DNA from 3 places in the Kitasatospora sp. MY 5-36 genome. Region 2 is predicted to be linked to each of the others. Evidence: riboswitches for the same ligand, from Rfam matches in the RefSeq annotation. Region 2 holds a riboswitch; each other region holds the start of a gene.

Region 1 (6,678 bases), on a different contig from region 2:
GGCCGAGCACGGCGTGGAACTCCCGGAGGCCTATCGGGACTTCCTCACCGACTTGGGCGGCAGTGGTGCCTCTCCGTACTACGGGCTGATCCCGTTGGAGGACTGCGGGCTCTTCACGATGAACCCCAGGGACGACCGTTCCGCGGGACTCGGGACTTGAACGATTCGACGTGGGAAGTCGGGCCTGCCGACTTCCTACGTCGGGCGGTGGTCAGGCCGGGGTCGGGGGGCCGGGGTGGCCGCGGAAGGTGGTGCGGTAGGTCTGGGGGGAGACGCCGATCGCGGCGTGGAGGTGCTGGCGGAGGGAGGCGCCGGTGGCGAAGCCGATCTCGGTGGCGATGCGGTCGACGGGGAGGTCGCTGGTCTCCAGCAGGTGGCGGGCGCGGTGGAGGCGTTGCTGGATCAGCCAGCGGCCCGGGCTGGTGCCGGTCTCGTCCTGGAAGCGGCGGGCGAAGGTGCGCGGGCTCATCCGGGCGTGGGCGGCCAGCTCGCGGAGGGCGAGCGGGCGGTCGAGGTGTTGGAGGGCCCAGGCCTGGGTGGCGGCGGTGCCGTTGGCGCCTTCCGGGGGCACCGGCTGTTCGATGTACTGGGCCTGGCCGCCCTCGCGCCAGGGCGGCACCACGCACTGGCGGGCGACCTGGTTGGCGACGGCGCTGCCGTGGTCGGAGCGCACCAGGTGCAGGCAGACGTCGAGGCCGGAGGCGGCGCCCGCCGAGGTGAGGATGTCGCCGTCGTCGACGAAGAGCACGTCGGCGTCCAGGGCGACCCGGGGGTACATCCGGCGGAAGGCCGGCGCCAGGGCCCAGTGGGTGGTGGCGGGGCGTCCGTCGAGCAGGCCGGCGGCGGCCAGCGCGAAGGCGCCGGTGCAGATGGAGACGATGCGGGTGCCGGGGCGGATCCGGGCGAGGGCCGCGCGCTCGGGCTCCGGCAGGTCGGCGGTGGCGCGGTGCAGGGCGTACGGCGGGATGACGACGGTGTCGGCGCTCTCCAGGGCCTCGGGCCCGTGCCCGACGGTGATGGTGAAGTCGGCGCTGGTCGCGACCGTCCGGTCCTCCGTCGCCGCGCACGTCACCACCTCGTACGCGCCCGGCACCCCGGGGAAGACCCGGTTGGGGATGCCCAGCTCGAAGGGGTAGACGCCGTCGAGGGCGAGGACGACGACGCGGTGCGGCGGCCGGGCGCCGGGGCCACCAGGACCGAGAGGACCACAGGGTTCCATCGCAGGCATGGCACGATCCTATCGGTCTTTGGCAATCTTGCCATTTCGCTGGTCAGGGGCGCGGCCGCAGGCTGGATCCATGACCACGAACTCCATGAGCACGAACTCCATGAGCACGAACACGATGCGGGCCATCACCCAGACCACCCTCGGCACCCCGGACGTCCTCCACGAGGCCGAGGTCGAGCGGCCCGTGCCCGGCGTCGGCCAGGTCCTCGTCGCCGTCCACGCCGCCGGGGTCAACCCCACCGACTGGAAGCACCGCGACCGCGGCTACTTCCTCGGGCAGCCCCCGTTCACGCTCGGCTGGGACGTCTCCGGCACCGTCGAGGCGGTCGGCGTCGGCGTCTCGCTCTTCGCCCCGGGCGACGAGGTGTTCGGCATGCTGCCCTACCCGTACGGCGCCGGCGCGCACGCCGAGTACGTCGTCGGCCCCACCCGGGCCTTCGTGCCCAAGCCCGCCGTACTGAGCCACGTCGAGGCCGGGGCGCTCCCGCTGGTGGCGCTCACCGCCTGGCAGGCGCTCGTCGACACGGCGGGGCTGCGGCCGGGGCAGCGGGTCCTGGTGCACGCGGCGGCCGGCGGCGTCGGGCACGTCGCCGTGCAGATCGCCAAGGCGCGCGGCGCGTACGTCATCGGCACGGCGTCCGCCGCCAAGCACGATTTCGTCCGGGGCCTGGGCGCGGACGAGGTCATCGACTACCGCACGGCCGACTTCGTGGCGGAGGCCCGCGACATCGACGTGGTCCTCGACCCGCTCGGCGGCGACGACCGGCTGCGCTCCCTGGAGACCCTCCGGCCCGGCGGCGTCCTGGTGTCGATCCTGCCCCAGGGGATCGACGAGGTGGCCGAGCGCGCCGCCGAGCTGGGCGTGACGGCGAAGGCCCTGCTGGTCGAGCACGACCGGGCGGGCATGGCCGCGATCGCCGCCCTCGTCGAAGCCGGGCAGCTGCGCCCGCACGTCTCCGCCACCTACCCGCTCGCGGAGGCCGCGAAGGCCCACGCCGAGGGCGAGACCGGCCGGGTCACGGGCAAGCTGGTCCTCACCGTCCGCCCGTAGCGGTCACCCGGACCCCGGCGGCCCCGGGAGCAGCAGGCGCTCGGGAAGCGAACAGACCGGGGCAGATTCAGACCGAATCGGGCAGGGTGGGACGATACCTGCCATGCCTAGCAAGTCTCCATCGGTCCGGGACACCGACGCCCCGCCCGACCCGCTCTGCCGTCTCCTGCTCGACCTGGGCGAAGCCCTGCTGGGCGGCGGCCTGCCCGTCCATGAGGTCGAGGACGAACTCCGCGGACTGGGGCGGGCGTTGGGCGCCCCTGAGGTCCAGGTCGCCGCGCTGACCAACGGGCTGTTCGTGGCCCTGGACCCGGACGGCGCCACCAGGTTCCAGCCGCTCGGCGGCACCCTGCGGTTCGAGCAGACGGCCGACGTCCTCGACCTGGTGCACCGGCTGCGGGCGGGCGGACTCGACGGACCCCGGGCGCGCGCCGAGCTGGACCGGATCCGGCGGGCGCCCGCCCGCTGGCCCGCGTGGGTGGCGGACTTCGGGGCGCTGCCGGTCGGGGTCGGGGTCTGCATCTTCCTGCAGCCGGTGGTGGCGAACGTGCTGGCCGCCGGGCTCGGCTCGCTGATCGTGGTGGGCCTGACCGTGCTCGCCCGGCGGCGGCCGCACCTGCGGCCGCTGCTGCCCGTCACGGCCGGCTTCCTGGTCGCGCTGCTGGTCCTGGCGCTCGCGCGGGCCTCGCTGCTGGACGGGCCGCTGCGGACGATCGTGGCCACCCTGGCGATCCTGCTGCCGGGCGGGCTGCTGGTCACCGGGCTGTCCGAGATCGCCGCCGGCGCGGCCAACGCGGGCACCGCCCGGCTGGTCTCCGGCGCCGTGCAGCTGACGCTGTTCCTCGCCGGGGTGGCCGCGGCCGCGACCGCGATCGGCATGCCGTCCACCGCGCTGGCCAACGTGCAGGTGGCCAAGCCGAGCTGGTGGGTGATCGCGCTGGGGCTGGCGATCGCGGTGGCCGGGGTGGTGGTCAACGTCCACACCCCGCCCTCGGCCATCCCGTGGATCGTCGCGGTGATCGCGGTGAGCGTCACCGCCCAGGTGGCGGTGGGGTCGGTGCACGGCGCGGCGATCGGCGGCCTGGCCGGTGCCGTGGCCGCCGCGGTCGCGGCCACCCTGGTGCACTGGCTGCCGGGCGGTCCGCTCTGGCAGGTGCTCTACCTCCCGGCGTTCTGGATCGTCGTGCCGGGCTCCTTCGGTCTGCTGAACACCGCGCAGATCGAGGTCGGGAACGGGGCGCAGTCGCTGCTGGCGGCCGTCTCGGCGGTCTTCGGGGTGTCGATCGGCACACTGATCGGCGCGGTGATCAGCCGGATCCCCCGCCCCAGCCTCACCGGCCTGCCGCACCGGGCCTGAGCCGGTCGGAACCAGGCCTGAGCCGGGCCCGAGCCAAGCCGAACCGGGACCGGTACGGGCCGGAACCGGGCCCCGGGGCGCGCGGAGGTGCGCCCCGGAGCCCGGAGTCTCGGAACCCGAGGTTCGGAACCCGTAACCAGGGAACCCCGGAACCTCGGAATCCGAGAGCCTCGGAGCCCCCGTCAGGGCTGGCGCAGGGCCTCGGTGAGCCGGTGGGCCGCCTCGACGACGGCCTGGGAGAGCTGGGCACCGGGGTGGCGGCTGAGCCGTTCGATCGGCCCGGAGACCGTGACGGCGGCCACCACCCGGTTGGACTGGCCGCGGACGGGCGCGGCCACGGAGGCGACCCCGACCTCGCGCTCGCCGACCGACTGGGCCCAGCCGCGGCGCCGCACGCCGCTCAGCGCGGTGGCGGTGAAGCGGGCCCCCTGCAGGCCGCGGTGGAGGCGCTCGGGCTCCTCCCAGGCGAGCAGGATCTGGGCGGCGGAGCCGACCTTCATGGGAAGGGTGACCCCCACCGGAACGGTGTCGCGCAGGCCGGTGAGCCGCTCGGCGGCGGCCACGCAGATCCGGACCTCGCCCTGCCGCCGGTAGAGCTGGGCGCTCTCGCCGGTGGCGTCCCGCAGCTGGGCGAGGACCGAGCCGGCCGCGGCCAGCAGCCGGTCCTCGCCAGCGGCCGCCGAGAGCTCGCCGAGGCGGGGGCCGAGCATGAACCGGCCCTGGACGTCCCGGCTGACCAGGCGGTGGTGTTCGAGTGCGACGGCCAGCCGGTGGGCGGTGGGCCGCGCCATGCCGGTGGCCGCGACGAGGCCGCCCAGGGTGGCGGGCCCGGCCTCCAGGGTGCCGAGGATCGAGGTGACCTTGTCGAGCACGCCGACGCCGCTCGTGTTCTCCATGGGATGGGTACTCCAGTCTCAAGGCCCGGGAGCAGCGGGTCCGCGCTGCTCACGGCGGCTCCTGGCGGGGAGCCGGGGGGTGTGGTCAGCGAGGACAGGCCGGAGAAGTCGGCCGATTGCCTGCGCCGGGCACGAGACGGGTACGCGAAAGGACCGGGGCGGGAAGCGCCCGGGCGAAGGACAGCACAGAGAGCACCGTGTCTCCTCATCTTTCCCGCGCCACAGTGGCGACAGGCCGGAGTTGGCACTGCCCCCGCCAACACGGCGCGTACTTCGGACGCCGGGTCGAACGGGGAGTTGCCGGGGCTTCGTAGGGCCGGTCCCTCCACCCCTCTGGATGATTCGCCAGGAACGATACAAGACATCCGGGGCGGGTCGGCAAGTCCCCCCGCCCTCGACCCGCCCTCGGCCACGCCCCGCGGGGCCGGCTCAGCGGTGGCGCGGCCCCGACAGGCCGGTGCACGGGGCCCCGTCCGGGCTGCCGGGCAGGGTCGCGTCCCAGGCGTGCAGGGCGGCGAGGGCGGCGGTGCGCTCGCGGTCCGTCGGCCGGGTGCCCTCGGGGCCGAGCAGGTAGTCGGCGACCGGGGTGAGCAGCAGGGTGGCGTCGCCGGCCGGGAGCAGCAGCGCCTCGTCCCACTGGTGCCGGATGACGGTGCGGCGCAGCAGCGTGCCGTGGCGCGGCGAGGTGCCGTGGCACGGCGGGGTGCCGGCAGAGGTCCGGCGGCGGAGTTCGGGGGCGACCTCGGCCTCCAGGACGGTGCGCACGTCCCGCAGGGCGCCGAGCGGCACGTGCTCGGCGGCGAGGTCGAGGAGGGCGGCGGCCTCCGGGGCGAGCCGGTAGGCGGCGACCACCGCGGCGGTCTCGACGGGCTCGAAGGGCTGCCCGGCGAGCCGGGCCACGTCGATCACGTCGCCCGCGAGGAAGGTGCGCCCGAGCCCTTCCTCGGCGAGGGCGATCAGGCATTCGACGTGGTCGTCGGCGGCCAGGTAGGGGCGGACCGGGACGGTGGCGAGGTCGCCGGGGAGCGCGGCGGTCGCGACCCGCACCTGGTACCACGGGTCGAGCAGCGGGTCCCCGGCCGGCCAGCGCAGGGTGACGGCGGTGTGCCGGGGGCGCTCGCCGAGCAGGGTGACCTCCACGGACTCCACCGGGTGGTCGGTGACCAGCCGGTTGACGGCCTGCCAGAGCGAGGCCTCGGTGGGGCTGACGAGGCTGAGCTCGGCCAGCGGCCGGGGCAGGTCGGGCGGGTAGTAGCCAGCCAGCGGCAGGTCGCGGATGGGGCGGACCCCGGTGGCGTCGGCGAGGTCGCGGGCGACCCGGGCGTAACACTCGACCCGGTCGCGGGCGCGCCGCAGCTCGTCCCGGGCGTGCGCGCCCATCCGGACGTCCTCCCGGGCGAGCGCGGCGAGCACCAGGTACGGGAGGTGGCGCTCGCCCCGGGCGCGGTGGAGCAGTTCGACGGGTCCGCAGGCCGGGTCGACGTCGAGCAGGCGGTGGAGCAGGTCGGTGTCCAGTCCGCCCTGCCGGTCCGTGGCCCGGTCGGTGCTCAGGTCCGTGCTCAACGCCGTACTCGGTTCCGCGTTCGGATCCGCTTTCCGGCCGGTGCTCAGGTCGCTGTTCCGGTCCGTGTTCATGGGCGTCCGCCTCCGAGAGCCGTGGGGGTCGCCGGTCGGCGGCCGGGCGACCGGGGACGTGGCGGGTCCGGCGGTGAGGGGCCGGGCCGACTGCGGGCGCCACATCACCGATTGTGGCGACGGCCGATCAACACCGGATCACCACCGGGTCGACGATCTCTCGACATCCCGCCAGGTCCCGTGGGTTGATAGGGACTCACCAATTCGGGGGTGGCACGTGCGGGCGGGGGCGAGCACATGAAGCGGGCAGGTGCAGGAATGGATGATTTCCGGTTCTCGGTGCTGGGCTTGATGCGGGCGCAGCGCGGCGCGACCGTACTGAAGGTGGGCAGCCCCCAGCAGCAGGCGATGCTGGCGGTGCTGCTGCTCCGGCCCGGCCACGGCGCGAGCGCCACCGACCTGATCGACGCCCTGTGGGGCGAGGAGCCGCCGGGCACCGCGATGACGACGGTGCGCACCTACGCCTGGCGGTGGCGCAAGGTCCTGCACGGCGAGGCGCCGGACGCGCCGA
Region 2 (11,734 bases):
ATCATCAAGTGGCTGACCACCACCGACCACAAGACGATCGGCACCCTGTACCTGGGCACGTCGTTCGCCTTCTTCCTGATCGGTGGCATCCTAGCCCTGGTCATGCGTGCCGAGCTGGCTCGTCCCGGGACCCAGATCCTGTCGAACGAGCAGTTCAACCAGGCGTTCACGATGCACGGCACGATCATGCTGCTGATGTTCGCGACGCCGCTCTTCGCCGGCTTCGCGAACTGGATCATGCCGCTCCAGATCGGCGCACCGGACGTGGCGTTCCCGCGTCTGAACATGTTCGCGTACTGGCTGTACCTCTTCGGCTCGACCATCGCGGTGGCCGGCTTCGTGACCCCGAACGGCGCCGCCGACTTCGGTTGGTTCGCCTACTCCCCGCTGTCCGACGCGGTGCACTCGCCCGGCGTCGGCGGCGACATGTGGATCATGGGTCTGGCCTTCTCCGGCTTCGGCACGATCCTCGGTGCGGTCAACTTCATCACCACGATCATCTGCATGCGCGCTCCGGGCATGACGATGTTCCGGATGTCGATCTTCGTCTGGAACGTCCTGCTGACCTCGGTGCTGGTCCTGCTGGCCTTCCCGGTGCTGGCCGCCGCGCTGTTCGCCCTGGAGGCGGACCGCAAGTTCGGTGCCCACGTCTTCGACCCGGCCAACGGCGGGGCGATGCTCTGGCAGCACCTGTTCTGGTTCTTCGGCCACCCCGAGGTGTACATCATCGCGCTGCCGTTCTTCGGCATCGTGTCGGAGATCATCCCGGTCTTCAGCCGCAAGCCGATGTTCGGCTACTCCGGCCTGATCGCGGCCACCATCGCGATCGCCGGTCTGTCCGTGACGGTGTGGGCGCACCACATGGACGTCACCGGACAGGTACTGCTGCCGTTCTTCTCGTTCATGACCTTCCTGATCGCGGTCCCGACCGGTGTGAAGTTCTTCAACTGGGTCGGCACCATGTGGAAGGGCTCGCTGAGCTTCGAGACCCCGATGCTCTGGACGGTCGGCTTCCTGGTCACCTTCCTCTTCGGTGGTCTGACCGGTGTCCTGCTGGCCTCCCCGCCGATCGACTTCCACGTCTCGGACTCGTACTTCGTCGTCGCCCACTTCCACTACGTGGTCTTCGGCACCGTCGTGTTCGCGATGTTCGCCGGCTTCCACTTCTGGTGGCCGAAGATGACCGGCAAGATGCTGGACGAGCGCCTCGGCAAGATCACCTTCTGGACGCTGTTCTTCGGCTTCCACACCACCTTCCTGGTGCAGCACTGGCTCGGCGCGGAGGGCATGCCCCGCCGCTACGCCGACTACCTGGCCTCGGACGGCTTCACCACCCTGAACACCGTCTCGACCATCGGCTCTTTCGTGCTCGGCCTGTCGATCCTGCCGTTCCTCTACAACGTCTGGAAGACCGCCAAGTACGGCGAGAAGGTCACCGTGGACGACCCGTGGGGCTTCGGCCGCTCGCTGGAGTGGGCGACCTCCTGCCCGCCGCCGCGGCACAACTTCCTCACCCTCCCGCGGATCCGCTCCGAATCCCCGGCCTTCGACCTCCACCACCCGGAGATCGCCGCGCTGGACTACCTGGAGAACCACGGTGAGCCGGCCAAGCACCTCGCCGGCGTGACCCCGGCGAAGTACGACGCCCCGAAGCTGGGCAAGGGCAACAAGGAGGGCGACGCCTGATGAAGGAACAGGGAAAGATCTTCCTGGGCCTGTCGGTCTTCGTGCTGGCCATGGCCATCACCTACGGCCTGTGGACCAACTCCGACACCAACGGCCCGGGCCTGGAGGCCGCCGGTACCACGGCGCTGTTCCTGGCCTTCGCGCTGTGCGCCTTCATCGGGTACTACCTCGCCTTCACCGCCCGCCGGGTGGACAGCGGCGCGGGTGACAACCCCGAGGCCGAGGTCGCGGACGACTCCGGCGAGCTGGGCTTCTTCGCCCCGCACAGCTGGCAGCCGCTCTCGCTGGCGCTCGGTGGCGCGCTCGCCTTCCTGGGCGTGATCTTCGGCTGGTGGCTGATGTTCTGGGCCGCCCCGATCATCATGATCGGCATCTTCGGATGGGTCTTCGAGTTCTACCGCGGCGAGAACCAGAACCAGTAGGGTTCGCGCTCGTGCACCACCCGGCCAGGAGGGCATGCCCCCCTGGCCGGGTGCCGCGTTCCCGGACGCCGCTGCGTCCCCGGGATGACGGCCTCACTCAGCTGGGTGAACCGGATGTCCCTCGGATGTCGCTTCACCGGGGGCGTTCCTACGATCTGATCAATCGTGCGAAACCTTCGGAGGCGGCCATGGCCGACAGGCGCGGAATCGCAGCTCTCGGCGGCATCTCGCTGGCCCTCGCCGTGCTGGCCCCGCTGGCCGGCTGCACGGCCCGGGACGAGGAGCCGGTCGGACCGCACCGGGTCGACGCGGCCCCGCTGGTCCACCTCTCGGCGGACGCCAAGGCCGACCCCTCCCAGCCGGTCACCGTGACGGCCGTCCAGGACAGCCGGCTCACCGACGTCACCGTGGTCGGCCCGGACGGCCGGGTGGTCGCCGGGAAGCTCGCCGAGGACCAGCGCAGCTGGCAGACCACCGGCCGGCTGAAGGCCGCCACCGCGTACACAGTGCGGATCTCCGCCGACGACGGCAAGGGCGGCCGCGGCGACACCACCGCGAGCTTCAGCACCCTCGCCGCCGAACGCCTGCTCACCGCCAAACTCGGCCCGGACTCCTCCGGCAGCGGCGTCTACGGGGTGGGCCAGCCGCTCACCGTGGAGCTCTCCGAGGCGGTGAAGGACCCCCAGGCCCGCCAGGAGGTCGAGCGCGCCCTGACCGTCGGCTCCCAGCCCGCCGTCACCGGCGCCTGGTACTGGGTGGACGACAAGAACCTGCACTTCCGTCCGGAGGACTACTGGCCGGCCGGGACGACCGTCTCACTGGCCTTCGACGGCACCGGCAGCCGGATCGCCGACGGCCTGTACGGCGGTGACCGCAGCTCGCTGAAGCTGCGGATCGGCGAGCGGGTGGAGTCGGTGATCGACGCGGCCGCCCACGAGCTCACCCTGAAGCGTGACGGAGAGGCGCTGCGGACCATCCCGGTCACCACCGGCAAGCCCGGCTTCGACACCCGCAACGGCATCAAGGTGGTGCTCGGCCAGGAGCGGTCGGTCCGGATGAACGGCGAGACGATCGGGATAGCGCCGGGCAGCACGGAGTCCTACGACCTCGACGTGCTGTGGGCCACCCGGGTGACCTGGAGCGGCGAGTACGTCCACGCGGCGCCCTGGTCGGTCGGCTCGCAGGGCGTCGAGAACGTCAGCCACGGCTGTACCGGCATGAGCACCGGCAACGCCGAGTGGTTCTTCCAGCACACCCGGGTGGGGGACCTGGTGACGGTGGTGAACAGCCGCGGCGGCCGGATGGAGCCCTTCGGCAACGGCTTCGGGGACTGGAACATCGCCTGGACGGACTGGGTCAAGCACAGCGCCTCCGGACAGCCCGTCAGCACCACCGCACCGGCCTCCCAGGCCCCCGCCGCCGGGATGGTCCGCCCCGAGCTCTGAGACCCCCTGAGGCCCCCTCCGGGGGGCGCTCAGCCCTGCGGGTAGGCCAGCCGCAGGGCGGTGTCCACGGCGGCCAGGGCCTCCGCGCGGGAGACGCCCAGGCGGCTCGCCCGGGCGGCGTACTCGGCGGCGGCCTCGGCGGCCAGCCGGTGCGCGGCGTCCCCGGTGGCGGCGATCAGCGTGCCGCGCCGGCCGTGGGTCTCCACCACGCCGTCCGTCTCCAGCTCGCGGTAGGCCCGGGCGACGGTGCCGGCCGCCAGTCCCAGCTCCTCGGCCAGGGCGCGGACGGTGGGCAGCCGCAGCCCGGTCGGCAGCTCGCCGGAGCGGGCCCGGTCGGCGATCTGGGCGCGGATCTGCTCGTACGGGGGAGTGGCCGAGGCGGGGTCGACGGACAGCTGCACGGGGGCTCCTGAGGACGCGGGCGGCGGGTACGGGAAAGCCCGAGGGCCGCCGACCAGAACTCTGGTCAGCGGCCCTCGGGGTGACGCGGTGGTGCCTACGGGATCAGTGGTGGCCGTGGCCGCTGGTGATCTCGTGGTGCTCCTCGGCGGTCGGCTTGGGGATCTGGCTGCCCTCGCCGTAGAAGCCGCGGGAGAGCTTGGCCCGGGTGCGGGTGACGACGCCGGCCTTGCGGGCCACGCCGTTCTCGTCCGTCTGGGCCGGCAGCTCGACCGGCTGGTTCTGGTCGTGCGCGGTGAGCTTGTACAGGTCCTTCTGCGGCAGCTGGGTGTGCACCTCGACGAACTCGCCGTGCGGCAGGCGCTTGATGACGCCCGTCTCGCGGCCGTGCAGCACCTTCTCCCTGTCACGGCGCTGGAGGCCGAGGCACCAGCGCTTGGTGATGATGAAGACGACGACCGGGACGACGAAGAAGCCGACGCGGACGAAGTAGGTGACCGAGTTGATCGACAGGTGCAGGTGGGTGGCGAACAGGTCGTTGCCACCGGCCATCAGCAGGATCAGGTAGAGGCTGATCCAGGCGGCGCCCAGGGCGGTGCGGACCGGGGCGTTGCGCGGGCGGTCCAGGATGTGGTGCTCGCGCTTGTCGCCGGTGATCCAGCCCTCGATGAACGGGTAGGCCGCGATCGAGACCAGGACCAGCGGGAAGATCGCCAGCGGGACCATGACACCCAGGTTGAGGGTGTGGCCGCCCCAGACGCTGATCTCCCAGCCGGGCATGATCCGGATCAGGCCCTCGGAGAAGCCCATGTACCAGTCGGGCTGGGCGTCCGTGGACACCTGGTCGGGACGGTACGGGCCGTACGCCCAGATCGGGTTGATCGTGGCGATCGCCGAGATGACGGCGATGAGGCCGAACACCAGGAAGAAGAAGCCACCGGCCTTGGCCATGTAGACCGGCATCAGCGGCATGCCGACGACGTTCTTCTCGGTCTTGCCCGGGCCCGCCCACTGGGTGTGCTTGTGGTAGAAGACCAGGATCAGGTGGGCCACCAGCAGGCCGAGCATGATGCCCGGGATCAGCAGCACGTGGATGGTGAAGAACCGCGGCACGATGTCGTGGCCGGGGAACTCGCCCCCGAACAGGAACATCTGGACGTAGGTGCCGATCAGCGGGACGGCGAGGATCGCGCCTTCCATGAAGCGGATACCGGTGCCCGACAGCAGGTCGTCCGGCAGGGAGTAGCCGAAGAAGCCGTCGAACATGCCCAGGATCAGCAGCAGGAAGCCGAAGACCCAGTTGATCTCACGCGGCTTGCGGAACGCGCCGGTGAAGAACACGCGCATCATGTGGACGAGCATCGCGGCCACGAAGACCAGGGCGGCCCAGTGGTGGATCTGCCGGATCAGCAGACCGCCGCGGACCTCGAAGCTGATGTCCACCGTGGAGGCGTAGGCCTCCGACATCGGGATGCCCTTGAGCGGCACGTACGAGCCGTCGTAGACGACCTCGGCCATCGAGGGCTTGAAGAACAGCGTCAGGTAGACACCGGTCAGGATGATGATGACGAACGTGTAGAGGCAGATCTCGCCCAGCATGAAGGACCTAGCATGAAGGACCAGTGGTCCGGGAAGATCTTCCTCAGGTTGGCCTTGGCGAGGGAGTAGATCCCCAGCCGGCCGTCAGTCCAGTCAGCCGCGGCTTCCCACTTGTTGGCGGGCTTTTCACGCGTGCTGGAGGGCTTGGCGGCACCGGTCGTGGTGCTGCTCGCGCTACTCATCGAGCACGCTCCCAGTAGCTCGGGCCGACGGGCTCCGCGAAGTCGCCGGTGGCGACCAGGTTGCCCTTCTCGTCAGTGATGATCTTCAGCTGCGGCAGCGGGTGGCCGGCCGGGCCGAAGATCACGCGGGCGCCGTCCGCCAGGTCGAAGGTCGACTGGTGGCAGGGGCAGAGCGCGTGGTGGGTCTGCTGCTCGTACAGGCTGATCGGGCAGCCGACGTGGGTGCAGATCTTGGAGTAGGCGAGGATGCCCTCGAAACCCAGCTCCTTGGACTTGTCGTCCTTGATGTCCTCGGGCGCGATGCGGACCAGCATCAGGGCGTCCTTGGCGATCCGCTGCTGGAAGTCCTCGCTGTGCGTGGACAGGCCCTCCGGCATGGCGAACGTGAGCGAGCCGACGATGATGTCCTCGGGCTTCATCGGCTGCATGGTGTTCATGTTGATGAGCTGCAGCGGCTTGGTCTCGGTCGCCTCCTTCCAACCGGTCTCCTTGAGCTTCTTCTCGGGAAGCGGGCCAAGGTCACGGAGCAGGACCACGCCGGAGAGCGGGACCAGCGCCATGGAGCCGATCAGGGTGTTGCGGATCATCTTGCGGCGGCCGAAGCCGGACTCGGCGGCACCGGTCTTGAACTGCTCGATGACGTCGTTGCGGACCTCGTCGGAGGCCTCGATCGGGTGACGCTCGGCGGGCAGCTCGACGTCCGACATCAGCGTGCGGGCCCAGTGGACCGCACCCGCGCCGATCATGAACAGCGCGACGCCCAGGGTCAGGCCGAGCGCGAAGTTCAGCGCGCTGACGTGACCGAGCGGGAAGATGTAGACGATCTTGTCCGGGTCGATGGCCACGTACGAGGCGATGAACCCGACGGTGGCGAGCATCGAGACCACGAACATCAGCGAGACCTGGCGCTCGGCACGCGACGCGGCCTTCTCGTCGATGTCGGTGCGACGGGGCTCGTGGGCCGGCAGGCCCGGGTCGGCGAACGGGCTGCCGTGGTCGGCCACCTCGCCGGCGGAGCCGTGCGGCTCCGGGAGCTTCTCTTCTGACATGTCGTGGCTCATGACTTCTTGGCCTTGGTGGTGTGGGCGGCGACCCAGATCGCGACCGCGATGAGCGTGCCGAGGCCGAAGATCCAGCCGAACAGACCCTCGGTCACCGGACCGAGGCTGCCCAGGGTGAGACCGCCGGGGTTGGGCTCATCGTTGGTGGTGTGGCGGACGAAGGCCACGATCTGCTTCTTCTGCTCCTCGGGCATGGTGGTGTCCGGGAACGACGGCATGTTCTGCGGGCCGGTCTGCATGGCCTCGTAGATGTGCTTGGCGTCCACGCCCTCCAGCGAGGGGGCGTACTTGCCCTTGGTCAGGGCACCACCCTGGCCGGCGAAGTTGTGGCACTGGGCGCAGTTGGTGCGGAACAGCTCGCCACCCTTGGAGACGTCCTCGGGGTTGGTCGAGGTGAACTGCTCCTCCGTCGGGGTCACCGGGCCGGGACCGAGGGAGGCGACGAAGGCGGCGAGCTGGTCGATCTCCGCCTGCGAGTAGATGTTCTTCTTGCGCGGGACCTGGGCGCCGGGCTGCTGGGCCGGCATGCGGCCGGTGCCGACCTGGAAGTCGACAGCGGCGGAGCCGACGCCGACCAGGCTCGGACCGTCACTGCTGCCCTGGCCGTTCAGGCCGTGGCAGGAGGAGCAGCCCACGGCGAAGAGCTTCTTGCCCTCATCGATCGCGAGCGACTGCGCGGCGACGTCGGCCTGCGCCTTGTCGGCGGGCGCGAACGCGGCGTACAGCCCCCCGGTTGCCGCCAGGGCGAGAAGTAGGACGACCAGCGCCGCCAATGGGTGGCGCCGTCGTGCGGAGAGCTTTTTCACGGAATAACCCCGGTGTCAGGATCTGGTCGACTGGTGGGTGCACCCGGCGGCCGGTCTGGCCGGCACGAGGCTGCCTGTCTAGGGCTGCGCGCGCGGTCGGTCGGTGGGAGCGTCGGCACCGGCAGAAGCGGCCCGTCGCCGGTGAGGGCGGGGGCCGCAGCCGGTGGCCAGCGACCTGATCAGCTGGTTACTTGATCAGGTAGATGGTCGCGAACAGGCCGATCCACACGACGTCGACGAAGTGCCAGTAGTACGACACGACGATCGCGGCGGTGGCCTGCTCGTGCGTGAAGCGCTTGGCTGCGTACGTCCGTCCCAGGACCAGCAGGAAGGCGATCAGACCACCCGTCACGTGCAGCCCGTGGAAGCCGGTGGTCAGGTAGAACACCGTGCCGTACGGGTCGGAGGACAGCGACAGGCCGTCCTTCTTGACCAGCTCGGTGTACTCGAAGACCTGGCCGCCGATGAAGACCGCGCCCATGGCGAACGTGAGGATGAACCACGCCCGGAGCTTCTTCACGTCTCCGCGCTCGGCGGCGAACACGCCGAGCTGACAGGTCAGCGAGGAGAGCACCAGGATCGTGGTGTTGACCGAGGAGAAGGGCACGTTGAGGGCGTGGGCCTTCTCGGTCCAGAACTCCGGCCCCTTGACGGAGCGGAGCGTGAAGTACATCGCGAAGAGGGCCGCGAAGAACATCAACTCGGAACTGAGCCAGACGATCGTTCCGACGCTGACCATGTTCGGCCGGTTGACCGATCCGTGCGCGTGCCCGGTTTCTACTGCTGTTGCTGTCGCCACGACGGACATTATGTCGGTCCCTTATTCCGTCTTCACGTCGGGGGGTGTCCCTCGGAGTGTCCGGTGCGTGCGGTATGCCCGCTTGGGGGGCGACGGGGTGTCCGTACGGGGGGTGAGCAGCGGCGTGTCCCTTTTCTGATGGTTCCTCGGAGGAGCCTGGACCCCGTTGCCCGGCGCGCCGGTGCACGGTCGGAGTAGCCGGGGGAGGTAAGGGGGAGGGCGTCCGGGTGAGCCGTACGGGTGGACCGGGCGGGGTCGGGTGACGGGCCGTCCTCCAGGCGGGTGAGTCCGGGGCGCGGCGGCTTGAGGAGGAACGTGCGCGAGGGGGACTCGGCGGAGGGTGATCGGGAGTAGCATCCGGATCAGGCGAACGTGGTCCGGATCACACTTGAGGGAGCAGGGCCCATGGCGTACACGACCGATGAGACGCTCACCGTCCTCGTCTACAGCGACGACCGCAACACCCGCGAGCAGGTGCTGACGGCGCTCGGCCGCCGCCCTGCCGAGGACCTTCCGGAACTGTCCTACCTGGAGTGCGCGACCACCCCCGCGGTGCTCAAGGCACTGGAGAAGGGGGGAGTGGACCTCTGCGTGCTGGACGGCGAGGCCGTCCCGGCCGGCGGGCTGGGCCTCGGGCGCCAGCTCAAGGACGAGATCTACGGCTGCCCGCCGGTCCTGGTGCTGATCGGCCGGCCGCAGGACTCCTGGCTGGCCGCCTGGAGCCGGGCCGACGCCGCGATCTCCCGTCCGGTGGAGCCGGTGGCGCTGGCCGGGGCGGTCGCCACCCTGCTGCGGGACCGGCTGGCGAAGCGGACTCCGGCAGTCCGCTGAAATCCGCGCCAGGAGTAGGAAAGACAGGGGTAGAAGCGGGCGCTCCGCTCGATAGGCTGGCTCCATCCGTACGGACGTCCCCGGAGCGGGGAACCGACAACAGCTGGAGTCAGCCATGGTGAACGTGAACCCTGCGAACGGCGGTAGCGACCCCGCGCAGGTGGTCCGCACCTGGCCGGACCTCCTGGCGGCACTGTTGCAGGGGGAGGACCTCGACCGCTCGTCCACCGCGTGGGCGATGGACCGGATCATGAGCGGCGAGGCGTCCCCCGTCCAGGTGGCCGGGTTCATGATCGCGCTGCGGGCCAAGGGCGAGTCGGTCGAGGAGATCGCCGGCCTGGTCGACGCGATGTACGCGCACGCCGAGCCGCTGGAGATCCCCGGCCCGGCGGTGGACATCGTCGGCACCGGCGGGGACCGGGCGAAGACCGTCAACATCTCCACCATGTCGGCGATCGTCGCGGCGGCCGCCGGCGCCAAGGTGGTCAAGCACGGCAACCGGTCGGCCTCCTCGACCAGCGGCTCCTCGGACGTGCTGGAGAAGCTCGGGGTGGCGCTGGACCTCTCCCCCCGGCGGGTCGCCGAGGTGGCCGAGGAGGTCGGGCTGACCTTCTGCTTCGCGGCGAAGTTCCACCCCTCGATGCGGCACGCCGCCACCGCGCGGCGCGACCTCGGGGTGCCGACCGCCTTCAACATCCTCGGCCCGCTGACCAACCCGGCCAAGGTCACCGCGCACGCCATCGGCTGCTTCGACACCCGGCTGTCCGGGCTGATCGCCGGGGTGCTGGCCCGGCGGGGCGCCACGGCGCTGGTCTTCCGCGGCGACGACGGGCTGGACGAGCTGACCATCACCACGACCTCACAGGTCTGGCTGGTGCGCGACGGGGTCGTCACCGAGTCCACCTTCGACCCGCGGGACGTGGGCATCGAGCTGGTCGGCATCGAGGCGCTGCGCGGGGCGGACGCCTCGTACAACGCCGAGGTCGCGCGGCGGCTGCTGGCCGGCGAGCACGGGCCGGTGCGGGACGCCGTCCTGCTGAACACGGCGGCGGCGCTGGTCGCGCTGGAGCTGGGCGACGCACCGCTCACCGAGCAGCTGGCGGCCGGCATGGAGCGGGCCGCGAAGGCGATCGACTCCGGGGCCGCGCAGGACCTGCTGCGGCGCTGGTCGGAGGCCACCAGCCGGGCCTGAGGCGGCAGTTGGGGAGCCCGTGCCGGTACGCCGGCGCGGGCTCCCGTGCTGTCCGGATGCTGGATGCCCGTTTGACCACCCGGTGGACCCGGCCTAGAGTCTTCGCCAGGTCATGAGTGACAGCGCGAAGCCCCAGCTGGCTGTCCGGCAACCCTCCGTCCGTGGCGGGGTGCCCTGGGTGAGGACCGGGTCGTCACGGCAAGCCGTCCGTGCGACAAGCGCGGACGCCCGACGACTAGCACTCCCGGGGTCCCTTGCCCCAGAAGGAGTGCATCCCCATGTCTCTGGCCACCGAAATCCGCACCCCGCTCGCCGTCCTCGGCGCCGACGTCCAGGTCCCGCTCGCCAGCGGTGAGAAGGTCGGCTACGCGGCGCTCGACTACGCGGCGAGCTCGCCGGCGCTCCAGCGGGTGTGGGACGACGTCGCCGCCTACGCGCCGTACTACGGCAGCGTCCACCGCGGGGCCGGGTACCTCTCCCAGCTGTCCACCGACCTGTTCGAGCAGAGCCGCCGCACCGTCGGCGAGTTCCTCGACCTGCGCGAGGGCGACCAGGTGGTCTTCACCCGGGCCACCACCGACTCTCTCAACCTGCTGGCCTCCGCCGTCCCGGCCGGCACCCGGGTGTTCGCCTTCGAGACCGAGCACCACGCCTCGCTGCTGCCCTGGGCGCACGCCGGACTGGACGTCACCTACCTGCGGGCGCCGCGCTCGCGGGCCGAGGCGGTGGCCGCGCTGGACGCCGCGCTCGCCGAGGCGCCCGAGGGCCCCAAGCTGCTCTGCGTCACCGGCGCCTCCAACGTGACCGGCGAGCTGTGGCCGGTCGCCGAGCTGACCGCGACCGCGCACCGGCACGGCGCCCGGGTGGTGCTGGACGCCGCCCAGCTGGCGCCGCACCACCGGGTCTCGGTGCGCGAGCTGGACGTCGACTGGATCGCCTTCTCCGGCCACAAGATCTACGCGCCGTTCGGCGCCGGGGTGCTGGCCGGCCGGGCGGACTGGCTGGACGCGGCCGAGCCGTACCTGGCCGGCGGCGGGGCGACCCGGACGGTGGCCCGGGAGGCCGACGGCTCGGTGGCCGTGCAGTGGCACACCGGCCCGGCCCGGCACGAGGCCGGCTCGCCGAACGTCATCGGCGCCTACGCGATCGCCTCGGCCTGCCGGGCGCTGACCGAGGCCGGCTTCGACGGGCTGGAGGCCCGCGAGCAGCAGCTGATCGCCCGGCTGACGGCCGGGCTGGCCGAGATCCCGCAGGTCAAGGTGCTGAACCTGTTCGGCGAGGGCTCCGCCCGGGTGGGCGTGCTGTCCTTCGT
Region 3 (11,734 bases), on a different contig from region 2:
TGGACGAACCAGAGGGTGGAGTTGGCGACGCCGTTGTAGGCGCGGGCGAAGGTCAGCGGGTCGATGTCCAGCATCCGTACGGCCTGGCCGCCGACCTCGTGGCCGGCCAGGTCGAGGCGGCCGTGTGGTGCCTCGGCGGCGGCCCTGCGGTCGGAGTCGTCGAGGGCGGCGCAGACCCAGACGGCGTTCGGGTCGTCGATGGCGGAGAGGCCGGAGACCAGGCCGCCGCCGCCGCGGCGCAGGGTCAGCGTGCCGTCGTCGGCGGTGCTGAAGGACACCGGTCCCCGGTTGGACGCCACCAGGACGGGGGCGGTGCCGGTCACGCTCGAACGGTTGGTCGTGAGATCGCCCATGGTTGGCATGTTGCCGTGGGGTCGGCGTGGCAAACCCGTGCGGCTCTAATGGCGGGCGGCGTACTCGGGGAGGGTGTGGATCGGGGGGCGTTCGAGGGCGGTCACCGGGTGGGTGTGGGCGGTGAAGGCGCGGGTTTCCGGGTCGCGGGTGAACTGGGTGAGGGGGGGGTGGACGAGGTCGGCGGAGGCCTTGAGGCGGTGGGTGCGGTCGAGGCGTTCCAGGGCGGTCCGGTAGATGGTGGCGGCCATCCGGCCGAGGGCCTGGCCGTCCTGGTGGCGGTGGTGCCGGACGCCGACGTCCACCTGGGCGAGGGCGTCCAGGCCGGCCAGCTCCAGGGCGTCGACCAGCAGGCCGAGTTCGACGCCGTAGCCGGTGGGGAAGGGCAGCCGTTCGAGCAGTGAGCGGCGGGCCGCGTACTCGCCGCCGAGCGGCTGGACGAAACCGGCGAGTTCCGGCCAGTGGAGGTTGAGTAGGGGGCGGGCGACGAGTTCGGTGACCCGGCCGCCGCCGGCTGGCAGGACGGCGCCCTCCGACTCCAGCGGGCGGTCGTACATGGCCTTGACCAGCTGGATGGACTCGTCGGTGAGCAGCGGGCCGACGATGCCGGAGACGAAGGCCGGGTCGAACTCGCGCAGGTCGGCGTCGACGAAGCAGACGACGTCGCCGTGGGTGACCAGCAGTGAGCGCCAGAGCACCTCGCCCTTGCCGGGGACGGCGGGCAGCCGGGGCAGGACGGCGTCGCGGTGCTCGACCCGGGCGCCGGCCTCGGCGGCGACGGCGGCGGTGGCGTCGGTGGAGCCGGAGTCGACGACGACGAGTTCGTCGACGAGCGGGAGGCGTTCCATCAGCTCGCGGCGGATGGTGCGGACGATGTCGCCGACGGTGGCCTCCTCGTCCAGGGCGGGGAGGACCACGCTGACCGTGCGACCGGTGCGCTCCTTGGCGTCGAGCAGGGTACGGACCGGCCGGTCGGCCGCGCTCCAGGAGCGGCGGCGCAGCCAGGACGCCGCCTGCGGGAGGAGCGCGGGAGTCGGTTCGGCGGGCACGGAGATCTCCTCGGCGAGGTCGGTGGGCCGGGTCATCTCGCTTGGCGGACGGTCCCGTTCAGGTTTGACGCCTTCGGATACAGTCTTCGTACAGCGGTCGGACCTTTGCACGCCGGGGTCTCCGTTGAGCACCACCACAATTTCACAAGCTCATCCAGAGGGACTGAGGGAACGGCCCGTTGACGTCCCGGCAACCTTCTCGCGCGGCTGTCTGTCGACAGGCCCCGGCGGGACAGGTGCCAATTCCGTCCCGTGTCGCGACCGCGCCACGGGGAAGATGAGGAGAGAGGCCTCGCCATCATGGCTATCGACACTGCCGCACCCGTTTCCGTCGACCTCGGCCCGGCCGCCGCGCTGTCCTGTCGCGAGTGCGGCACCCGCTTCCCGCTCGGCCCCAGCTTCGCGTGCCTGGAGTGCTTCGGCCCGCTGGAGATCGCCTACGAGTTCGGCAGCGAGGGCGCCGAGGAGCTGCGCAAGCGGATCGAGGCCGGTCCGGCCTCCATCTGGCGGTACGCGCCGCTGCTGCCGGTGCCGGCCGACGTGGCGTCCAAGCCGAACCTGAACCCGGGGTGGACCCCGCTGGTGAAGGCGGACAACCTGGGCCGGGAGCTCGGTTTCACCGCCCAGCTGCACGTCAAGGACGACTCCGGGAACCCGACGCACTCGTTCAAGGACCGGGTGGTCGCGTGCGCGATCGAGGCGGCCCGGGCGTTCGGCTACACCACGCTGTCCTGCTCCTCCACCGGCAACCTGGCCGGCGCGGTGGGTGCGGCGGCGGCCCGGGCCGGGTTCCGGTCCTGCGTGTTCATCCCGCACGACCTGGAGCAGGGCAAGGTCGTCATGGCCGGGGTGTACGGCGGCGAGCTGGTCGGCATCGAGGGCAACTACGACGACGTGAACCGCTTCTGCTCGGAGCTGATCGGCGACCCGGCCGGCGAGGGCTGGGGCTTCGTCAACGTGAACCTGCGGCCGTACTACGGCGAGGGCTCCAAGACGCTGGCGTACGAGATCTGCGAGCAGCTCGGCTGGCGGCTGCCGGAGCAGATCGTGATCCCGATCGCCTCGGGCTCGCAGCTGACGAAGATCGACAAGGGGCTCCAGGAGCTGATCAGGCTCGGCCTGGTCGAGGACCGGCCGTACAAGGTCTTCGGCGCCCAGGCGGAGGGCTGCTCGCCGGTGTCGGCCGCGTTCAAGGCCGGCCGGGACGTGATCAAGCCGGTGAAGCCGGACACCATCGCCAAGTCGCTGGCGATCGGCAACCCGGCCGACGGCCCGTACGTGCTGGACATCGCCCGCCGTACCGGTGGCGCCGTGGAGGACGTCACGGACGCCGAGGTCGTGGCGGCGATCCGGCTGCTGGCGCGGACCGAGGGGATCTTCGCCGAGACCGCGGGCGGGGTGACCGTCGGCGGTCTGGAGAAGCTGGTCGAGACCGGGCAGCTGGACCCGGCCAAGGAGACCGTCGCGATCAACACCGGCGACGGGCTGAAGACCCTGGACGCCGTCTCCGATTCCGGGATGACCGCCGTCATCCGCCCGACGCTGGACTCGTTCCGCGCCGCCGGCCTCGTGTCCGCCTGAACCACCCGATAGGCCCCGCCCCCGCTAGGAGAGTCATGAGCGCCACCGTCCGCATCCCCACCATCCTGCGCACCTACACCGACGGCGCCGCCGAGGTGACCGCCGAGGGTGCCACCCTGGCCGAGGTCGTCGCCGACCTGGAGAAGAACCACGCGGGCATCGCGGCCCGCATCCTGGACGACACGGGCAAGCTGCGCCGCTTCGTGAACGTCTACGTGAACGACGACGACGTGCGCTTCGCCGAGGGTCTGGCGACCGAGATCAAGGACGGCGCCAGCGTCTCGATCATCCCGGCGGTGGCCGGCGGCTGCTGAGCCGACAAAGCAGAACCCGCGGTCGCCCGCGCGTACGGAAATCCGTTCTCCGTATGCGCGGGCGACCGCTCGCATTCCGGCGGGAATATTTCCGGGTCGAGTCGGAGTAGAGTGTGGCTCGGCTGGGAACAGGGTTTCCCTTTCGGCCCCCGCAGTGCTCGGCCCGGGGGCGTCCGGCCGCCGGGGGCGGACCGTGAAACATGTCAGGCAGATGTCAGAATTCGCGCGGGCATTTGAGTAATTCGTCCGCTATGTCCGGCGTGGAATGCCGAGATTATTCCGATTCGATCCGTCCTGTCCCTTGACGCCTTGGCGGAATTACCGGCGGTTGGCCCTGTTGCAGAGGGCGTCGATCCGGATACATTCAGCGGCGGTCGACGCAATCACCCGCTCACCGGAGGCCGCCCGGCGTTCCGCGCGGATGGTTGCGGCGTGCACGGCTGCGCCCAGGGGGGGTTCCCCGGGCCGGCCTTCAACCAACCCGGGCCCGCGACCTGCGGGCACGTGAAGGGCCAGCACAGCACTAGGGGAGTTCGGAATGGCTCAGGGCACCGTCAAGTGGTTCAACGCGGAGAAGGGCTACGGCTTCATCGCGGTCGACGGTGGTGCGGACGTCTTCGTCCACTACAGCGCGATCCAGATGGACGGCTACCGCACCCTCGAGGAGGGCCAGCGGGTCGAGTTCGAGATCTCCCAGGGACAGAAGGGCCCGCAGGCGGACATGGTCCGCGCGGCGGTCTGACCCCTTCCGACTCCAGGAGCTCGGCGCGGCCCTACGGCTGGTGACCACTCGCTTCTCGACGGGCCCGTGCGACGCGTGTCGTACGGGCCCGTCGGCGTTCCCCGACGCGGCTCCGCCGGGGCTCGGGCGGGGCTCCGGCGACGGCTCGCGGATCGTCGATTGGGCTTGCACTCGACCACCCGGAGTGCTAATCATTGGCGTTAGCACTCACAGCGTGAGAGTGACAGCGGACCGGGTCGGTGAGGCCCCCGGGAGCGGTAGGGGAATGGACCCCCGCACACCAGGGCCGTCCGTCGCGGGCACCCCTTGGTCCGAGCAGTCGACCGTGTCCCGGAGGACCACTTCAGATGGCCAAGATCATCGCCTTTGATGAGGAAGCTCGCCGCGGCCTTGAGCGTGGCATGAACCAGCTCGCCGACGCCGTGAAGGTCACGCTCGGCCCCAAGGGCCGCAACGTCGTGCTGGAGAAGAAGTGGGGCGCCCCCACGATCACCAACGACGGTGTCTCCATCGCCAAGGAGATCGAGCTCGAGGACCCGTACGAGAAGATCGGTGCGGAGCTCGTCAAGGAGGTCGCCAAGAAGACGGACGACGTCGCGGGTGACGGCACCACCACCGCCACCGTGCTCGCCCAGGCCCTGGTTCGCGAGGGTCTGCGCAACGTCGCCGCCGGCGCCAACCCGATGGCCCTGAAGCGCGGCATCGAGAAGGCCGTCGCGGCCGTCTCCGACCAGCTGCTGGCCCAGGCCAAGGACGTGGAGACCAAGGAGCAGATCGCCTCCACCGCCTCCATCTCCGCCGCTGACACCCAGATCGGCGAGCTCATCGCCGAGGCCATGGACAAGGTCGGCAAGGAAGGCGTCATCACCGTCGAGGAGAGCAACACCTTCGGTCTGGAGCTCGAGCTCACCGAGGGCATGCGCTTCGACAAGGGCTACATCTCCGCCTACTTCGCCACCGACCTGGAGCGGATGGAGGCGACGTTCGAGGACCCGTACATCCTCATCGCCAACTCCAAGATCGGCTCGGTCAAGGACCTGCTCCCGCTGCTGGAGAAGGTCATGCAGAGCGGCAAGCCGCTGGTCATCATCGCCGAGGACGTCGAGGGCGAGGCGCTGTCGACCCTGGTCGTGAACAAGATCCGTGGCACCTTCAAGTCCGTCGCCGTCAAGGCCCCGGGCTTCGGTGACCGCCGCAAGGCCATGCTCGGCGACATCGCCATCCTCACCGGTGGCACCGTGATCTCCGAGGAGGTCGGCCTCAAGCTGGAGAACGCCGGCATCGACCTGCTGGGCACCGCCCGCAAGGTGGTCATCACCAAGGACGAGACCACCATCGTCGACGGTGGCGGCGACAGCGAGCAGGTCGCGGGCCGCGTGAACCAGATCCGTGCCGAGATCGAGAACAGCGACTCGGACTACGACCGCGAGAAGCTCCAGGAGCGCCTCGCCAAGCTGGCCGGCGGCGTGGCCGTCATCAAGGCCGGCGCGGCCACCGAGGTGGAGCTCAAGGAGCGCAAGCACCGCATCGAGGACGCCGTCCGCAACGCCAAGGCCGCCGTCGAGGAGGGCATCGTCGCCGGTGGTGGCGTCGCCCTGCTGCAGGCCGGTGTCGCCTTCGACAAGCTGGAGCTGGAGGGCGACGAGGCCACCGGTGCCAACATCGTCAAGGTCGCGCTGGAGGCCCCGATCAAGCAGATCGCGACCAACGCCGGCCTGGAGGGTGGCGTCGTGGTGGAGAAGGTGCGCAACCTCCCCGCCGGTCACGGCCTGAACGCGGCCACCAACACCTACGTCGACCTGATCGCCGAGGGCATCATCGACCCGGCCAAGGTGACCCGCTCCGCGCTGCAGAACGCCGCCTCCATCGCGGCGCTGTTCCTGACCACCGAGGCCGTCATCGCCGACAAGCCGGAGAAGGCCGCCGCGGCCGCCGGCGGCGGCATGCCGGGCGGTGACATGGACTTCTGATCCTGATCGCTTCGATCGGATCGGCTGGTTCCTCGTCCGTGTGGGCGGCTCCCTTCGGGGGGCCGCCCACACGGCGTTTCGGCGTCCGGAAGCTCCGGGGCCCGGGCGTTCGGACGTCCGGCGTTTCGGCGTTCGGGCCGGTGGACGGAGAATGGACGGATGGCTTCCGACGACATCGAGACCGCCCTGCACAACGCGCGGGCACTGATCCTGGCCGACCTCACCGCGCGGGACGTGGCGGACGCCGCCGTCGTCTCGCTGGTGGAGCAGGCCGTGACGCACCGCCGCTGGTGGCTGGAGCAGTGGCCGGACGGCACCGAGTACGTGCTCGGGCTGGTCGCCCAGGACGTCCAGGACGCGCTGCTGGAGGCGTACGGGCGCTGGCCGCTGTGCACCGGGTGCGCGGCCGACGGGGACCCGCACGCGCTGAGCGTGGAGCCCGAGCTGGGGCCGGAGCCGCACTGGGTGTGCGGCAAGCAGGGCGCGGTGGTGGCGCCGGTGGGGAAGCTCGCCTAGCCCGGCCGGCTCGGGGCCGGGGGTGCCTTCCGGGGGTGGTGCGCGGGTGGGTACGGTGCGCGCATGGGGCGCTGGGTGTGGGGTGTGGCGGGCGGGTGCTGCGGGCTCGGGCTGTGGTGGGCCGTGCTGGAGGCGGCGGGGGCCGGCCACGACGCGTGGTGGGCCGTGGCCGGGCGGGTCCTGGCCGTGACGGGGGGAGTGGCCGCCGCGGACCGGGTGCGCGGGCGGTGGGGCTGACGGGCCTCAGAGGGTGCCGAGCTCCGCGGTCAGGTTGGCGCGGGCGGCCGCGGTGAAGCGCTCGCGGGCGGCCGGGGTGCGGTAGAGGTCCGGCAGGGCGAGCAGGTGGCGCAGGACGGCGGCCCGGCCGGCCGCGAAGTCCGGCGCGGGGACGAAGCCGTACTCCTCGCGGACCGCGGCCGCGTACGCCGCGTACGCCGCGGGGGAGCCGCCGAGGACGGCGAGGTCCGCGTCGCAGAGCACCTCGCCGTCGCGGTCGCCGGGGGCGGGGTCGTGGCCGACGGTGAGCAGCACGAGGCGCTCGACCTCGGCGACCCGCTCGGCGGGCAGCCCGGCGGCGGTCAGCGCGCGGACGGCCAGGGCGGCGCTGCGCTCCTCGTTCTCGGTGCGGTCGGGGCGGTAGACGGCGTCGTGGAACCAGGCCGCGAGGCGGACGGCCTCCGGGTCGGCGGCGTGCCCGGCCAGCTCGTCGACCAGGCCCAGCACCGCGCGCAGGTGCGCGGCGGTGTGGTAGCGGCGCTGCGGTTCCGACCAGCGGCGCAGCAGCTCCCGGCCGTACGGCTCGGGGTCGACGGCGGCCCCGCAGCGGTGCAGCAGGGCGGTCCAGGCGGTGAGCAGGTCGTCGGTGGGCGGGTCGGCGAGCGGGCCCTCGGCGGGCGCGTCGGCGAGCGGTTCCCCGGCGGGCGGGGCGTCCTCGGTGGTCGGCATGGCGACCATTGTGGCGGCCCGGCCGGGTGCCGGACCCGGGGGAGTGGGCGCTGGACCTATAGGTAGGTTGACGATATATGTAGTCGTATGACAGAACGCTCCATGCAGGAGCCCACGCTGCTGCTGCTCACCGCGCTGGCCGACGCCCCGCGGCACGGCTACGCGCTCATCCAGGAGATCGCCGCGATCTCCGACGGCCGGGTCAAGATGCGCACCGGCACGCTCTACGGGGCGCTCGACCGGCTGCTGGGCCAGGGCCTGATCGAGGTCGCCGCCGAGGAGGTGGTGGACGGCCGCGCCCGGCGCAGCTACGCGCTGACCGCCGCCGGCCGCGAGGCGCTGGCCGCCGAGGCGGAGCGGCTGCGGGCGGTCGCCACCGAGGCCGAGCGCCGGCTGACCAGGATCCGGTCGATGCTGCCGGGCAAGACCGGGTCGCAGGGGCGGCCCGCGACGGGGGGAGGCCTCTCATGACCACACCGGTGATCGGCGCGGGGCCCTCGGCGGTGCTGCGGGCCGCGCTCCAGCTCTACCCGGAGCCGTACCGCCGCGAGCGGGGCGAGGAGCTGGCCGAGGTGTTCGCCGACACGACGGCGGCGGGCGGCCGGCCGGCGGTCGCCCGGGAGGTCCTCGGCCTGGCGGTGTACGGGCTGCGGGTGCGGCTCGGGCTGACCGGCGCCACGGCGGCCGGGCGGCTGCTGGCGGTGGTCGCGCCGATGCTCGCCGGGGCGGTGGCCGGCGCCACGCTGGTGGCCTGGCTGACCACCGCGCACCGGATCGCCAACCTGCTCTCCTGGGACGACTCGTACGGCGCCTACTTCTCGTCGTTCTGCCCGCCGGTGGCCGCCGTGCTGCTCCTGGTGGCGGGGCTGCTGGGGCGGTGGACGGCGGTGCGGGGCAGCGCGCTGGTCCTGGGGGCGGTGGGGCTCTACAACCTGGCGGACGCCGTCTGGTCCTCCTCCTTCGACCTGTGGTGGAGCGGCTACATCGCGATGGCCACGCTGCCGCTGGTGCTGGCCGCGCTGCTGCTGGCGGCGGCGCCGACGGACCTGCTGCCCCGGCCGGGCCTGCGTACGGCCGGCCTGGTGCTGGCCTCGGGGGCCGTGGGCGGGCTGCTGGAGGCGGCCCAGAGCTGGGACGACACGACCTTCCCGCTGGACCTGGTGTGGTTCGTGGTGATGCTGGTCGTCCCGCTGCTGCTGACCTTCGCCGGGCTGCGCGGGCGGGTGGCGCCGACGGCGGCGGGGGTGGCGGCGCTGGTGCTGGCCGGGCCGGGCTGCCTGTTCAACATCTGGCGCGGGTCCGGCGGGGTCTCGCAGCTGCTGCCGGCGGTGGGGCCGTCGGTGGCCGCGCTGGTGCTGGTGGCGGTGGCGGTGCGCCGGTTCGGCCGGTCGGAGGCGGCCGGGGCGTCCGGTGCGATCGGGGCGGTCCACGGCCCGGCGTGACCGGGAGGTTCGGGGGGCCGTTCCGGCGTGACCGGAACGGCCCCCTGGGAGTTTCCGGGGGCGGGCCGATGTGGCAGGCTGTCGAATATGTCTAGACCAATTTTCGAAGTCATCGCGCTGACGCCCCAGGACGCCCAGGCCGCCGAGTCGGGCGGCGCCGACCGGCTCGAACTGGTCACCGACATGGCCGCCGACGGGCTCACCCCGTCCGTCGAGGACTTCGGCCGGATCCGGGCCGCCGTCGGCATCCCGCTGCGGGTCATGCTGCGGATCCGGGACGGCTTCGCCCCCGGCGACGTGGACGGGCTGTGCGCCCGGGCCGCCGCGCTGCGCGCCGAGGGGGCCGAGGAGTTCGTGCTCGGCTTCCTCGACGCCGACGGCGCCGTCGACCTGGCCGCCACCACGGCCGTCGCCGAGGCGATCGCCGGCTGCCGCTGGACCTTCCACCGGGCGATCGACCACAGCGCCGACCGGGCCGCCCTGCGGGCCGCCGTCGGCGGGCTGCCCGGCCTGGACACCTTCCTCACCTCCGGCGCGGCCGCCGGGGTGGACGCCGGGCGCGAGGTGCTGTCGGCCGAGCTGGCCCGGGCCGGCGAGCCCGGGTACCGGCAGCGGATCCTGATCGGCGGCGGCCTGCGGGCCGAGCACCTGAAGGAGCTGCGGGCGGAGGGCTTCGACGCCTTCCACGTCGGCGGCGCGGTGCGGGTCGACGGCTGGCGGACGCCGGTGGACGCGGCCAAGGTCGCCGAGTGGCGGGCGCTGATCGACGCCTGAGCGCGGGTGCGCCGGTGCGGGCGTTCGTACGGAAGGGCCGGTCCGCGGACCGGCCCTTCCGCGCACTACCGCAGCTGCTCCGGCAGCGGCTCGCGGTGCAGCACCGTCAGCCCGGAGACGGCACGGGTCAGCGCCACGTACAGCCGCCGCAGGCCGGTCCGCTCGTCCGGCTCCCCGGCGACCACCGCGGCCGGCTCGTCCAGCACCACGTAGTCGTACTCCAGACCCTTGGCCAGCGAGGCCGGGACGAGGGTGAGCCGGGCCTCCGCGCTGGTCTCGTCGCCGGGGGAGAGGTACGGCAGGCCGGCCGCGGTCAGTGCCTCGGCGAGCCGCGGGACGCGGGCGTCGGCGGCGATCAGGCCGGTCGAGCCCTCGTGCTCCAGCGCCTCCCGGCAGGCGGCCAGGACCGCCTCCGTGCCGGTCGCGTCGCCGTTCCCGTCCGTGTCGCCCTCCGCGGCGCCGTCCGCGATCCGGCGGATCGTCAGCGAACCGGGCGCCTCACGGACCGAGGAGGCCGGGGCCAGGCCGGGGGCGATCGCCGGGAGCAGCCGGGAGGCGTACGCGATGACCTCCTCCGGCACCCGGAAGCCCTTGGTCAGCTCCTCGATGTGCGCCTGCGGCTTGCCCAGGTGGCGCAGCGCCTCCGGCCAACTCGCCGTCGCCCACGGGGTGGTGCCCTGGGCGAGGTCGCCGAGGACGGTCGCCGATCCGGTGGTGCAGCGGCGGCCGACCGCGCGGTACTGCATCGGGGAGAGGTCCTGGGCCTCGTCCAGCACCACGTGCCCGAGCGAGGGGGTGCGCTGCACCAGGTCGGTGGCCTCGTCGACCAGGACGGCGTCGGCCGCCGTCCAGCGGGCGGTCTTCACCGAGCGGCCGGGCTTGGGCCACAGCACCGCCCGCTGCTCCTCGGGCGTCAGCACGCCCTCGGCGCAGGCGGCCAGGAACTCCGGCTCGGAGAGCAGCCGCAGGACCAGCTTCGCCGGGTCGACGGCCGGCCAGCACTCCTTGACCACCGCCTTGACGGCGCTGTTGCGGGCCACCGCGTCCTGCACCCGGTCGTCCGGGGCCTCGCCGCCCTGCTCCATCTTCAGCAGTACGGCGTGTGCGATGCGCTGCGGCAGGGCGTCCCTGGCCGCGCCGTAGCGGGTCTCGCGGCCCTTCAACTCCTCGATGATCTCGACCAGTTCGTACACCGGTACGCGCCAGCGGCGGGAGCCGCGGACCACCACGCAGGGCTCGGTGGGCAGCGCGATGCCCGACCGCACCGCCCGGCGCAGCACCTCGGCCATCCGGGCGTCGCCCTTCAGCCGGGCCGCCTCCGGGTCGTCCTCGCCCCTCACCTCGACGTGCCCGACCAGCTGCTGCACGGTGGCCTGCGCGACCTCCAGCTCGCCGAGGGCCGGGAGCACCTGCTCGATGTAGGAGAGGAAGGCGTTGTTCGGCCCGATCACCAGGGTGCCGGTCCGGGCCAGGCGCTCGCGGTGCGCGTACAGCAGGTACGCGACGCGGTGCAGGCCGACGGCGGTCTTCCCGGTGCCGGGCGCCCCCTGGACGCAGATGGTGCCCGTGATGTCCGAGCGGACGATCTCGTCCTGCTCGGGCTGGATGGTGGCGACGATGTCGCGCATCGGGCCGACGCGGGGCTTCTCGATCTCGGCGGCCAGCAGGGCGGAGGCGGAATCGGTCTCGGCCGGGTCGCTGAGGTGCTCGTCCTCGTAGGCGGTCAGCTCGCCGCCGGTGTAGCCGAAGCGGCGGCGGCGGTCGACGTCCATCGGGTCGGTGCGGCTGGCCCGGTAGAACGGCTGGGAGACCGGCGCGCGCCAGTCGATCACCATCGGGTCGCCGTCGGCGTCGTGGACGTGCCGGCGGCCGATGTAGAAGCTCTCGCCGCCGCTGCCCTCGCTCAGCTCCTCGCTGATCGCGTGCAGGTAGTCGAGGCGGCCGAAGAACAGCGGGGTGTGCGAGAGGTCGGCCAGGGCGGCGATCCTGGCCTCGATCTGGTTCTGGAGCACGAGGGCGGTGACCCAGGTGCCGGTCACGTCGCGGATGT

What was found. Region 2 has a riboswitch for S-adenosylmethionine ahead of AE652_RS14835 (aminotransferase class V-fold PLP-dependent enzyme). Riboswitches for the same ligand answer to the same signal wherever they lie in the genome.
Region 1: linked by a shared signal. The riboswitch ahead of AE652_RS30180 (IclR family transcriptional regulator) and the one ahead of AE652_RS14835 (aminotransferase class V-fold PLP-dependent enzyme) in region 2 are both predicted to bind S-adenosylmethionine.
Region 3: linked by a shared signal. The riboswitch ahead of thrC (threonine synthase) and the one ahead of AE652_RS14835 (aminotransferase class V-fold PLP-dependent enzyme) in region 2 are both predicted to bind S-adenosylmethionine.

The regions. Positions count from the first base shown of each region.
Region 1 is NZ_LFVW01000564.1:377-7,054, forward strand. Features, by position in the region: gene AE652_RS30160 (SMI1/KNR4 family protein) at 1-160, shown strand, start outside; gene AE652_RS30165 (GlxA family transcriptional regulator) at 212-1,219, opposite strand; gene AE652_RS30170 (NADP-dependent oxidoreductase) at 1,299-2,279, shown strand; gene AE652_RS30175 (threonine/serine exporter family protein) at 2,383-3,636, shown strand; gene AE652_RS30180 (IclR family transcriptional regulator) at 3,819-4,532, opposite strand; SAM riboswitch class I at 4,735-4,876, opposite strand; gene AE652_RS30185 (hypothetical protein) at 4,962-6,095, opposite strand; partial or broken gene AE652_RS30190 (AfsR/SARP family transcriptional regulator) at 6,426-6,678, shown strand, end outside.
Region 2 is NZ_LFVW01000201.1:7,655-19,388, reverse strand. Features, by position in the region: gene ctaD (cytochrome c oxidase subunit I) at 1-1,686, shown strand, start outside; gene AE652_RS14880 (cytochrome c oxidase subunit 4) at 1,686-2,108, shown strand; gene AE652_RS14875 (Ig-like domain-containing protein) at 2,297-3,553, shown strand; gene AE652_RS14870 (GntR family transcriptional regulator) at 3,583-3,954, opposite strand; partial or broken gene AE652_RS14865 (cytochrome bc complex cytochrome b subunit) at 4,058-5,733, opposite strand; gene AE652_RS14860 (ubiquinol-cytochrome c reductase iron-sulfur subunit) at 5,730-6,782, opposite strand; gene AE652_RS14855 (c-type cytochrome) at 6,791-7,600, opposite strand; gene AE652_RS14850 (heme-copper oxidase subunit III) at 7,788-8,408, opposite strand; gene AE652_RS14845 (hypothetical protein) at 8,805-9,230, shown strand; gene trpD (anthranilate phosphoribosyltransferase) at 9,346-10,422, shown strand; SAM riboswitch class IV at 10,531-10,649, shown strand; gene AE652_RS14835 (aminotransferase class V-fold PLP-dependent enzyme) at 10,701-11,734, shown strand, end outside.
Region 3 is NZ_LFVW01000235.1:2,972-14,705, reverse strand. Features, by position in the region: gene AE652_RS17250 (trehalose-6-phosphate synthase) at 1-353, opposite strand, end outside; gene AE652_RS17245 (glucosyl-3-phosphoglycerate synthase) at 399-1,436, opposite strand; SAM riboswitch class I at 1,548-1,684, shown strand; gene thrC (threonine synthase) at 1,701-2,981, shown strand; gene AE652_RS17235 (MoaD/ThiS family protein) at 3,017-3,295, shown strand; gene AE652_RS17230 (cold-shock protein) at 3,834-4,037, shown strand; gene groL (chaperonin GroEL) at 4,385-6,007, shown strand; gene AE652_RS17220 (hypothetical protein) at 6,167-6,523, shown strand; gene AE652_RS46425 (hypothetical protein) at 6,587-6,760, shown strand; gene AE652_RS17215 (hypothetical protein) at 6,767-7,477, opposite strand; gene AE652_RS17210 (PadR family transcriptional regulator) at 7,556-7,939, shown strand; gene AE652_RS17205 (hypothetical protein) at 7,936-8,910, shown strand; gene AE652_RS17200 (copper homeostasis protein CutC) at 8,998-9,684, shown strand; gene AE652_RS17195 (ATP-binding domain-containing protein) at 9,750-11,734, opposite strand, start outside.